DNA from 2 places in the Streptomyces callyspongiae genome. Region 1 is predicted to be linked to the other one. Evidence: riboswitches for the same ligand, from Rfam matches in the RefSeq annotation. Region 1 holds a riboswitch; the other holds the start of a gene.
What was found. A riboswitch is a leader RNA that binds a small molecule or an ion and turns the genes downstream of it on or off. The one in region 1 is predicted to bind cyclic di-AMP.
Positions count from the first base shown of each region.

Region 2: another riboswitch for cyclic di-AMP. It lies ahead of ACL06G_RS09470 (peptidoglycan DD-metalloendopeptidase family protein); the one in region 1 lies ahead of ACL06G_RS04680 (LysM peptidoglycan-binding domain-containing protein).

Region 1 is NZ_JBJZOM010000004.1:85,431-90,674, forward strand. It holds gene ACL06G_RS04675 (response regulator transcription factor) at 1,224-1,823, opposite strand; cyclic di-AMP (ydaO/yuaA leader) riboswitch at 2,514-2,671, shown strand; gene ACL06G_RS04680 (LysM peptidoglycan-binding domain-containing protein) at 2,673-3,329, shown strand; gene ACL06G_RS04685 (DNA repair ATPase) at 3,357-5,244, opposite strand, start outside.
Region 2 is NZ_JBJZOM010000008.1:9,078-14,321, reverse strand. It holds gene ACL06G_RS09475 (SPFH domain-containing protein) at 1-1,435, opposite strand, end outside; gene ACL06G_RS09470 (peptidoglycan DD-metalloendopeptidase family protein) at 1,694-2,935, opposite strand; cyclic di-AMP (ydaO/yuaA leader) riboswitch at 2,939-3,131, opposite strand; gene ACL06G_RS09465 (oxidoreductase) at 3,575-4,489, opposite strand; gene ACL06G_RS09460 (helix-turn-helix domain-containing protein) at 4,622-5,244, shown strand, end outside.

The DNA of each region.
Region 1 (5,244 bases):
CAAGTCCGTGTTATCCACAACCGGCTTTCCGGCCCTGACCCCCACAGAAAGTCACCATATGCGACGATCGCGTGACGCACAGCGAGAATGACGTGCGGGGCGTGTCCCCTTGCTGTCACGGCGAAGAGCCGCCGCACCTCCGGCACCCCGGGCCCTGACCCCCGCGACAGGAACCGTGCGCTACGAACACGCCGCCGGGACACGTGAGTTCGGCTGCCCCAGGGGCTCCTGCGGGCTTCAGGTGGAGCGCCGGCGACGGAAGCCGCCCCGCGGGCCTCGACGCGACCGCCGCGTCCTAGCCACGGGGAGCACTCGGCGCACATCATCCGCTCACGCACCGGGAAACGGAGACCTCCGCAAGAGGCCCGACCACAGCAGAACTGCCTCACGTACAGCGGCCGAACCGGTGAATTCGCCTCGACGTTCGGAGATTTCTGACACCGAGACCCCGGAGAAGGGGAATATCTCCTTCTCCAGGGAGCGCAGCGCATTGCGAAGGCCGTCAACTCCGAAGCGGCACATCGATCTTCGACCGCGCCCGAGGAGCACATTGCGCGACCGAGACGTCGCCGGGCAATGCAGTCGCCCGGCCGCACCGCAATCGAATCGTGACTTTCTCTCAGGTGCCGGAGCCAGAGATTAATGACGGTCCTGGCAGTTGTAAACACGTCGCCGGCGCCGACCATGACCTCCCTATGGCGGATGCGGCCGCCACGGACACCCTCGACGAGCCGGGAGGCAGGCAGCCGAGCAGGTCGCGGACCGGTGACGCGCTGCCGCGCCGGTGCGGCGCGGAGCCCGCCCGGGGGCCCCAGCCGCGTGCGGTGCATGACGTTTGTCATGCAGTGCCATGACGGGCTTGCGGAATCCCCGGCGGGCCGGGGCCGGTGACACCCCGTCACACTCGGTGACAGCGGGAGCGGGAAGGACGCACGAGGTCGGGGCGACTCCGGCACGGTGCCCCAGCCACAGTGAAATACAACGGAGTTGTTCGCGCCGCCCACTCGACCCCACATTCCGACCCGTTCCGGAACAAAGGGACATCATGCACCGCACCGGGACACCTCCGTTCCCGGCCGGAGTCCCGACCGTCCGGGCCCTGTCCTGCCGGGCTCGCTCGCCTGACGTTTGTCCCGCTCTTCGTGACAGAGGTCACCCCGGAAGGGTCATTCATCCGGGGGATGCGCTATCGTCATTTCCCGAGCAGCGAGAGAGGCGACGCTCTACAGCAGGCCGCGGCCACCGGCAATGCGAGCGGCGTCGAAGCGGTTTCTGCCCTCGAGCTTCTTGATGGCACTGGAGGTGACATTCCTGACGGTACCGGGAGACAGGTAGAGCTCGGCCGCTATCTCCTTGATCGGAGCTCCGTCAGCCGTCAATCGCAGCACCTCCCTCTCCCGCTCGCTCAGCGGACGACCGGTGCGCCGCGCCCTCAGGAGCGACGGGTCGATCGTGTGACAGCCCGCCACGATCCCCCGGATCGCATGGATCAGATGGTTCAGTCGCGCATGACTCGGGATCACGCTGAACGCGCCGCCCGCAGCACGTCTCATCACCTCCCTGGACGGACGTGAGGTGATGACGGCAACTCCGCAGCCGGGCACGGCGACGCGGAGTTCATCGGCAAGCCGGATCTCGTTCCCGGCGGGCTCGCAAACCCCCAGAACCGCAACCGACGGTTTGGTGCGCCGCACCGCAGGAATGATCTGGCGGCTGTCGTCGAGCGTTTCCACGACTTCGAAACCCCGTACCTGCGCGAGTGCTCCCGAAAGGGTCTCCGCGATGAGGCGTCGATCGTCGGCCACAATGATACGAATTGTCACTGCTCGGTCTCCCCGCGAAGACCCCGGCCGTTCCCGACGCATCGAGGCAACCGAAATCCAGGCATGTGAATGCGAACGTACACTGGCCCGTACCGTCGAAACGCCGCGGAGAGTCACCTCTCCGACCCCCAGTGCCGGCACACAAGTTCAAGAGGAAGCAGACTTCACTCGGTAATTTCTGCCACCTTCCATCCTTGGTTCTCCCCCTGCCGGCCACCCCGAACAGGGTGCCTCCATGGACGGCGACCACTCCGCCCATGGCGATCGTAGCGTTACAGATCGACCGCGAAGCGGTCAACGCACCTTCACGCCCCGGGCCACCCGAGACGTCGACATATGCCCGTTCGTGCCCGTTTTCACATCGAGAATTTGAGAGCAGGCACCCCCGCGCCACACACGTTCGTCACACGGCGGACGCCTCGGTGTCGGATCGACGCGGCGTCAGGACCGCCAGTGGCGCGTCGCATTCGGTCTGCGCCCACCCGGGTGACGTCCCGCCGAGCGCCCCCTGTTGCCGACACGCCGCACCCACCAGCGCGAACGCCTGGCGCCACAGGTGCGACACCAACTCCGCACCCCGAATGTCGGTTTTTGAACACTCCGGTCCGATGTGCTTACGGTCGCATCGCTCGTCACCTGACGGGCACCGCGACCGTCACGCCGAATCCTGCCGGCGGTCGCGGCAACTCCGTCGCGTGAGCGCCGTAGGCAGGAGCGGGGGACCCAGGTAGGCCGCCGCACCCGAAGGAGGGAGCGGCTCGGGGCGTATCCGCCCGCGGCAGCGGACGGACGGGCACTCTCCGGCCCGAGCCCGACAGCTCACCTCGCAGGCGTCGGTGAGGAGACATCATGCTGTTCACTGGCAAGTATCGCGCTCGTCTCTCCAGTACGCGTGCCCGCATCGCCACTCTGGCCGGAACGGCGGGTGCCGCGTTCGCCCTCCCCCTGATCTCGGCATCGAACGCCAGAGCGGCTTCCGTGGACACCTGGGAGCAGGTCGCCCAGTGCGAGTCGAGCGGCAACTGGGGAATCAACACGGGCAACGGCTACTACGGCGGCCTCCAGTTCTCCCAGTCCAGCTGGGAAGCGGCCGGCGGCACCCGGTACGCCTCGCGTGCCGACCTGGCGACCAAGAACCAGCAGATCAGTGTGGCCGAGGAGCTCCTGGAGATGCAGGGGCCGGGTGCCTGGCCGATCTGCGGCAGCCAGGGCGGTCTGACCTCCACCGCACCGTCCGCCGACGTGGCGCCGGAGCCCGCTCCCCAGCCGCCCGCCCCCCAGGAGACGGCCCCGCAACCGGCGCCGCCGCAACCGTCCGCTCCCCAGCAGAACACCCAGGGGCCCGCGTCGTCCGGCACGGCCTACACCGTGCGCTCCGGCGACACCCTCAGCGGAATCGCCGCGGCCCACGGCACCACTTGGCAGCAGATCTACCGCGACAACCGCTCCGTCGTGGGGGGCGACCCGGACCTGATCCTGCCCGGGCAGCAACTCGTGATCAGGTGACCGCCGCGCGCGGACCCCGCCCGCGCCCTACCCGAACTCCCGCTTGAGCTCGGCCCAGCGGGTCCGCTGGGCCGGGCCGAGGCGTCCCCGCAGCTCCGCCAGCTTCAGCAGCGCGGCCTCTGCGCCGGAGGCCAGCGCTTGCGCCTCGGCCGCGTAGTGGTCGTCGAGCAGCTGCTCCAGCTCCTCGTCGTTCATGACTCCGGAGAGACGTCCGGCCAACCGGTTGGTGTCGCGGTAGGACCCCTGGAGCAGGAAGGGTGGCTCCGTACGGAACTCCTGCGCCTCTCCCGCCGACGCGATGTAGGCGGCGTTCACGCGCAGCACGGTGTCCCGCACCCGCAACAGGTTGCGCAGCACCGCGACGACGCGCTGCCGCTCCTCCGGGCCGTAGGGGTGGACGAGACGGTCGGCGGTCGCGCCCGGGTCGCCCTCGGCCATCCCGACCAGCAGGTCCAGGTCCTCCCGCTCCCGGTCGGCCAGCGGCGCCAGCACCGGGTGTGCGGTCAGGGCGTTCTCGACGTGGCTCAGTGCGAACAGGTCCTCCCTTCCTCCCAGCACGTCTCCGAGGTTCCACACGTCCGCCCGGTTCGCCAGCATGTCCGGGATACGGAAGCGGCCGCCCGACTCGGTGAACGGATTGCCCGCCATGCACACGGCGAACCGTTTGCCCCGCAGGTCGTAGGCGCGGTCGGCGCCCTCGATCCGCCGCTGCGCATCGCACAGCGGGATGAACTTCTGGAGCAGTTCCGGCGAGGTGTGCTGGATGTCGTCCAGATGGAGCAGCACGTTGTCCCCGAGGCGCAGCGCGAGGTCGATCTTCTCCAGCTCGCGCCGCGCCGCCGCGTCGGGTGCCGCCGCCGGGTCGAGCGAGGTGGTGCGACGGCCGAGCGCCGGCCCGTCCACCGTCACGAAGAGCATGCCGAGTTGCGCCGCGACGTACTCCATCAGCGTGGTCTTGCCGTAGCCGGGCGGGGACAACAGCAGCAGCATGCCCTGCCCCGCGGCCCCGCCGTCCGCTCCCGCCGTGCCGATCTGGCGGGCCAGCGCGTCCCCGACGAGCGGCAGGTACACCTCGTCGATCAGCCGGTTCCGTACGAATCCGGGCTGCACGCGGGGGCGGAACCGGTCGAGGCCCAGCCGGTCGCGGGCCGAGGCCAGGACCGCCTCGCGCCGCTCGGTCCAGGCACGGTGGGCCGGCACGCGCACGGTGCGGAACTCCTCGGTGCGCGCCAGGAACTCGTCCAGGCGGACCGTCAGCCTCCCTTCCCGCACCCGGGGGTGGACCCCGAGCAGGCCGTCGACGGTGACGGGGCGCTGCGCCTCGGCGTCGTGTCTGCGCAGCACGGTGCCGCAGGCTTCGACAGCCGCTGCCTCGACGAGTACCGACCGGTCGGCGTCGTGTGCATCGGCATAGGCGTCGAGCCAGGCACGGATGAGATGACGCCGCGCGGACAGGTCCTCGCCCAGGGTGCGCAGTTCTTCCGCGTACTCCTTGACCCCCGCCGAGTCGGGTCCGCCCAGCGCTTCGCGGAAGTCGCCGAGGAGGGCCCGCGCGGCGCTGTCCGTGACGAAGCAGGGGCCGTCCGGTGCTGCGATCTCCTCGAAGAGGTAGGCGCCGGAACCGGGGCGGCGCTCTCCCGGCAGGAACCCGGCGATCAGCGCGTCCAGTTGCTCCACCAGTTCGCCGATGGCGGGCACCGGCCCGAAGGTTCGGCGGGCGCGTCCCAGGGAACGGGCCCGCGCGGCCCAGACCTCACGGGTGCGGTCGTCGGTGCCGTGCGCCCAGTAGAGCTGTGCGGCGGCCCGCGCCTCCGGGGTGAAGCGGAGCAGTCCGGCGCGGCGGCGCAGCTCCAGCACCGTGTGCAGGATCCGCGCGGCGTCGTGGTCGTGCACCCCGGCGTCGTATCCGCAGTCG
Region 2 (5,244 bases), on a different contig from region 1:
CCAGGCGTGGCAGGTGGCCCGCCACGCCCTCGAGGGTGTCCAGCACCTGCTGCCGGTAGCGGTACTCCAGGATCTCCGGGGCCTCCGCCGCGGTCACCGCACGGATGTCCAGGGCCTGCGCCTCCAGCAGCGCGGCGTTCGCCTTCGCCTCCGACTCCGCCTGCACGTACCGCTGGTTGGCCAGCGCGTGGGCGCGGTTGGTCTCGCGCTCCACCGCGGTGTCCATCTGCGCCTGGTACTGGGCGATCTCCGCCTGGATCGCGGACAGCGTCTCCTGGCTGCCGGCGAGCTCCTTGGTGAGGTCGCCCTCGTCCTGCTCCTTGCGCAGCTGGAGCGCGTACTCGTGGGTGTAGGCGTCCTTCGCCATCCGCACCATCTCGGGCGCGGCGAGGTCCATCCGGTAGCCGCGGTCGGACGGTTCGGCGTGCGTGATGTTCGCGTTCGTCAGTTCGACCGCCGGGAGGAACTGGTGGTTGAGCTGCTCCAGGAGCCGCCCGGTGTCCTCGCCGACCATGTCGTAGATCCCGGAGGCCTCCTGCTCGTAGATGAGGCTGCGGATGGTCTCGCTGACGGCGTTGTTCAGCTTCTCCTCGAAGCCGCGCACCGCGCCGAGGGTGTAGACGAACTCCTCGGGGTCCCGGATCCGGAACTGGATGAACAGGTCGATGGAGGCCTTCACGCCGCCGCGGGTCGGGGCCTCCCGCACCGGTGCGTTGAACGGGTACTCGCGGGTGGTGTTGACGATGTAGGACACGCGCTTGAAGGGGCTGATGAGCACGACCCGTCCGGGCCCGACGATCTTCTCCAGCTTCCCGAAGCGCGTGATCAGGGCGTGGCTGCCGTCCGGCACCATCACCATGCCCTGCCGCCACCACACGAACGCGACGGCGCCCACGGCCATCACCCAGTAGTGCAGCCCGAACAGGGGATGGGTGAGCGTGCCGATGCCCGTCGCCCCGGAGGTCGCGGCGGCGATCGAGGACCCGATGATGCCGATGACCAGCAGCAGCGACACCGGCAGCATGCTCAGGAACGACCGGCCGCGCGGAATCACCATCGGGCAGATCGCGTGGACCTTGCGGCGGCCCTCGCGCTGCTGCCTGCTGCGGTTGAGCGCCTCACCGGCCTCGCTGAGCGGAACCGTCTCCTCGGACATCACCGTGTCGATGTCGCCGGCCTGTTCCCTGGCCGCCGGGAAGTCCGCCGGATCCATCCCGTCCTGGCGGGGCGGCCCTTCGCCTTCCGAAGTCTCCTCCGGGGGCGGCGCCTCGCCGCCGCCCGCGCCGGCGTAGCGGCGCAACTCGCTCTCCGCGACGGAGCGCGGGTTCTCGCCCTGGGCGACGGCCCGGGCGGCCCTTCGTAGTGTCTGGCCGTGTGAAGCCACGAACTCCCCCTGTCGTGTGATCTCGGTCTGCGGCTCCCCATCCCACACCATGCATTCCAGCCAGAGACAGCGGGGCGCGCCGATCGTGACGCGACCGGTACGGGACGAGGGGAGGCGCGGACGTCTCGGCTCTCCTTCTCCGACGCACCCGGGCCTTTCAGGGTTGAGAGGGGTGGTCCGGACGGAGGCGTCGGCCGCCACGGAAGGGAGCGGGCGCCGGTTGCGTGGTGGGGGAGTGGCCGGAAACGACACCGCCCGGCGTCCCCTTCACGGGGAGCCGGGCGGCGTGCGATGCGCGGGGCGGTCGGGTCAGAGGGTGACGCCGTTCGCCCGCAGGTACTCGACCGGGTCGATGTCCGAGCCGTAGTCCGGGCCGGTGCGCACCTCGAAGTGCAGGTGCGGGCCGGTGCTGTTGCCGGTGGTGCCGACGGCGCCTATGGCCTGGCCGGCCTCGACCCGCTGACCGGCCGAGACCGACAGCGAGGAGAGGTGGCCGTACTGGCTGTAGCGGCCGTCGTCGTGCTGGATGACGATCTGGTTGCCGTAGGCACCGCCCCAGCCGGCGGAGACGACCGTGCCGTTGGCGGCGGCCTTGACCGTGGTGCCGGTGGCGGCGGCGAAGTCCACACCGGTGTGGTAGCCGCTGGACCAGCTGCTGCCCGCCTGGTGGTACGGGGTGCTGGTGGGGGCGTCGACCGGTGCGGAGAAGCCGCTGGCCGCCGAGTCGGCGGAGGTGGTCTCGGTCTCGGTGGATCCGGCCTTGCTCTCCGACGCCTCGTTGCCGGAGTCCTTGCTCCCGGCCTTCGTGTCGGCGGTCTTCTTCGCGGAGCTCTCCGACGTGCTCTTCCCGGTCTTGCCCGAGTCGCCCTTGCCGGATTCGGCGGCGTTCAGCGTGAACTCCTGGCCGGGGAAGATGAGGTCGGGGTTGCCGCCGATGACCTCGCGGTTGTCCTCGTACACGGTGTGCCAGCCACCGTCGACGTCGTGGGAGCGAGCGATCTGGAAGAGCGTGTCGCCGCTGACCACGGTGTAGCTCGAGGGGGCGATCTTCCGCGAGTCCTCGGAGCGGGAGGCCTTCTTCGGGGCGGATCGGGCGGTGTCCTCGGACTGCGGGGCGGCCGAGGCCGCGTCGCCGCTGCCGTCCGGGTCGACATCCGGGGCGCCGCTGTTCTGCTGCAGGCCGGCCTGCGGGCCGCAGACGGGCCAGGCGCCCGGCCCCTGCTGCGCCAGCAGCTTCTCGGCCGCGGCTATCTGCTGGTCCTTGGTGGCCAGGTCGGCGCGCGGCGCGTACGCGGTACCGCCCGCGGCCTCCCAGCTGGACTGGGTGAACTGCAGGCCACCGAAGAAGCCGTTGCCGGTGTTGATGCTCCAGTCGCCGCTGGACTCGCACTCCGCGACCTTGTCCCAGGTGTCGACGGAAGCTGCCTGGGCCCCGCCCGCGGTGGCGAGGGGGAGGGCGATGCCGGCGCCGCCCGCGGTCAGGGCGAGAGCGGTGGCGCGGCGGGCGAAGCGCTGGGTCTTGGGGCGACGATGACGTCCACGTGCAGACATGCTGATGGTCCTCTCCGACGCCTGCGAGGTGAGCTGTCGGGTTCGGGCTGGAGTTGCCCGGTCGCCTGCGCGAGCGCCACGAGCGGCGCGCTCACTGCGACTTCACCCCTAGCCGTTCCGGGCACACGGACTCCCGGCGCGGCACTTACCTGGGTCCCCCACTCCTGCCGTTCATGGGTCACGGGTGGCACCTGCACCGGGCGGCAGGACTCGGCGTCCCGGTTCAGGTCCGCCGCTCAGCGCGACGGCGTGGGAACCAAAGCACATCGGTTTCGCCGACGGCAAGAAAACGGACAGCGCGGAAGATCGTCACAAAGGCTTCACGGGCTCTCGACGCGACGGTCCGCTCCGTTCCGTTTTCGCTCGGTTGTGTCGATCTTCCCTCTTGTGGCGCGAAGTGGGCGCGTGACCAGGGATGTTGAGAAGGGCCCATCGAAAGGGCGGGCGCGAATGACTCCGTATCGTGACCGCGGTGTTATTCGCGTCACGCCCCCAATGGCAAACCCGTATCTACGGGTGCGGAGTGATGCAAAACGGGCCAGACGGGCAAAAGGTGCCTTCTGTCTTTTCGTCGCTTCCACTCCACAAAGGTGGCAACTGGCGCGCGTTGGCGTGAAACGGGGCTCGGGTGCCGTCGCGTCAGCCGAGGGCGTCGAAGCGCACCCCGGTCAGGTCCTCGGAGAGACCCCACAGCCGTTCCGCCGTGGAGTCGTCCCGCGTCCACGGAGCACGCCACGACCGGCCCGGCCCACCGCGCAACCCCAGGACCCTCGGCCCGGTGAAACTGTCGGGCACGACCTCCTCCGACGTCGCCGCGTACAGGGTGGCGGCGGCGCCCAGCTCGGCGGGGGAGCCGACCGCCGCGTTCGCCAGGCGCATGAACCGCTCCCCGACGCGGTCACCGGCCAGGCGCGGCCCCTTCGTCTGCAGTTCGGTCGCCGAGTACCCGGGGTGGGCCGCTGCGGCGATCAGGTCCCGGCCGTTGACGCGGCGCGCCAACTCGTGCGTGAAGAGCAGATTGGCCGTCTTGGAGCGGCCGTACGCCATCCAGCGCCGGTACCGGCGCTCGCAGTGCGGATCGCGCAGGTCGACGTTGCCCAGGACGTGCATGAGGCTGGAGACGGTCACCACCCGCGCGCCCTCCGCCGCCAGCAGCCGGTCCATGAGCAGGCCCGTCAGGGCGAAGTGGCCGAGGTGATTGACGCCGAACTGCATCTCGAAGCCGTCGGCGGTCCTCGCATGCGGGACCGCCATGAGGCCCGCGTTGTTCACCAGCAGGTGCAGCGGCTCGTCCGGGAGTGCCGCCGCGAACGCCCGGACGCTCTTCAGATCGGCGAGGTCGAGCTGCCGCAGTTCCGCATCGGCCTCCGGCACCTCGGACAGCAGCCGGGCCAGCGCCTGCTCGCCGCGGCCCCGGCTCCGGCATCCCAGCACCACGCGGCAGCCCCGCCGCGCCAGCTCGCGGGCGGTGACATAGCCCAGACCGCTGTTGGCCCCGGTCACCACCGCGGTGCGACCGCCCTGCCCGGGGATCCTCCGTGCCGTCCAGCCCATGACGTCTTCCGTTCCTCGTCCGTGCGGCGCGCCGTCCTGCGGCCCGGCCCCGGCCTGCCCGCGTCCTGCGGGCACAAGCCTATGACCGGCTGACGGGCGCCGCGACAACCACCCGTGCGGCATGCTGGAGGCATGTACTCCGAGCGCCCGTCGCGACTCGGCGGCGGCACCGTCGTGTGGGCGCGGACGGTCACCGCGCAGGCGGCCCCCGGGCTGGTGCTGCCCGACGGATGCATGGACCTGCTCTGGAACGACGGCCTGCTCGTCGCGGGGCCCGACACCACCGCGTACGAGACCGCCGAAACGGCCGGCACCCGCTGGACGGGCGTGCGGTTCGCCCCCGGGACCGGGCCCGCGGTGTTCGGCGTGCCCGCGCACGAACTGCGCGACCAGCGGGTGCCGCTGGAGGCGCTGTGGCCGTCCGCCGAGGTGCGGCGGCTGGCCGAGGAGGTGGCGGCCGCACCCGACCCCGGGGTTGTGCTGGAACGTGTCGCCTGGCGACGGGACGCCCCCGATCCGCTGTGCGCCCCGCTGGTGGAGGCCCTGCGGCAGGGGCATGGTGTCGCGACGGCCGCCGAGGCCACCGGGCTCAGCGAACGACAGCTGCGGCGGCGCTCCCGGGAGGCATTCGGCTACGGACCCAAGACCCTTGCCCGCGTGCTGCGCATGCGGCACGCGCTGCGGCTGGCACGCGGCGGCATGCCCCTCGCCGAGGTGGCGGCGACCGCCGGGTACGCCGACCAGGCCCACCTGTC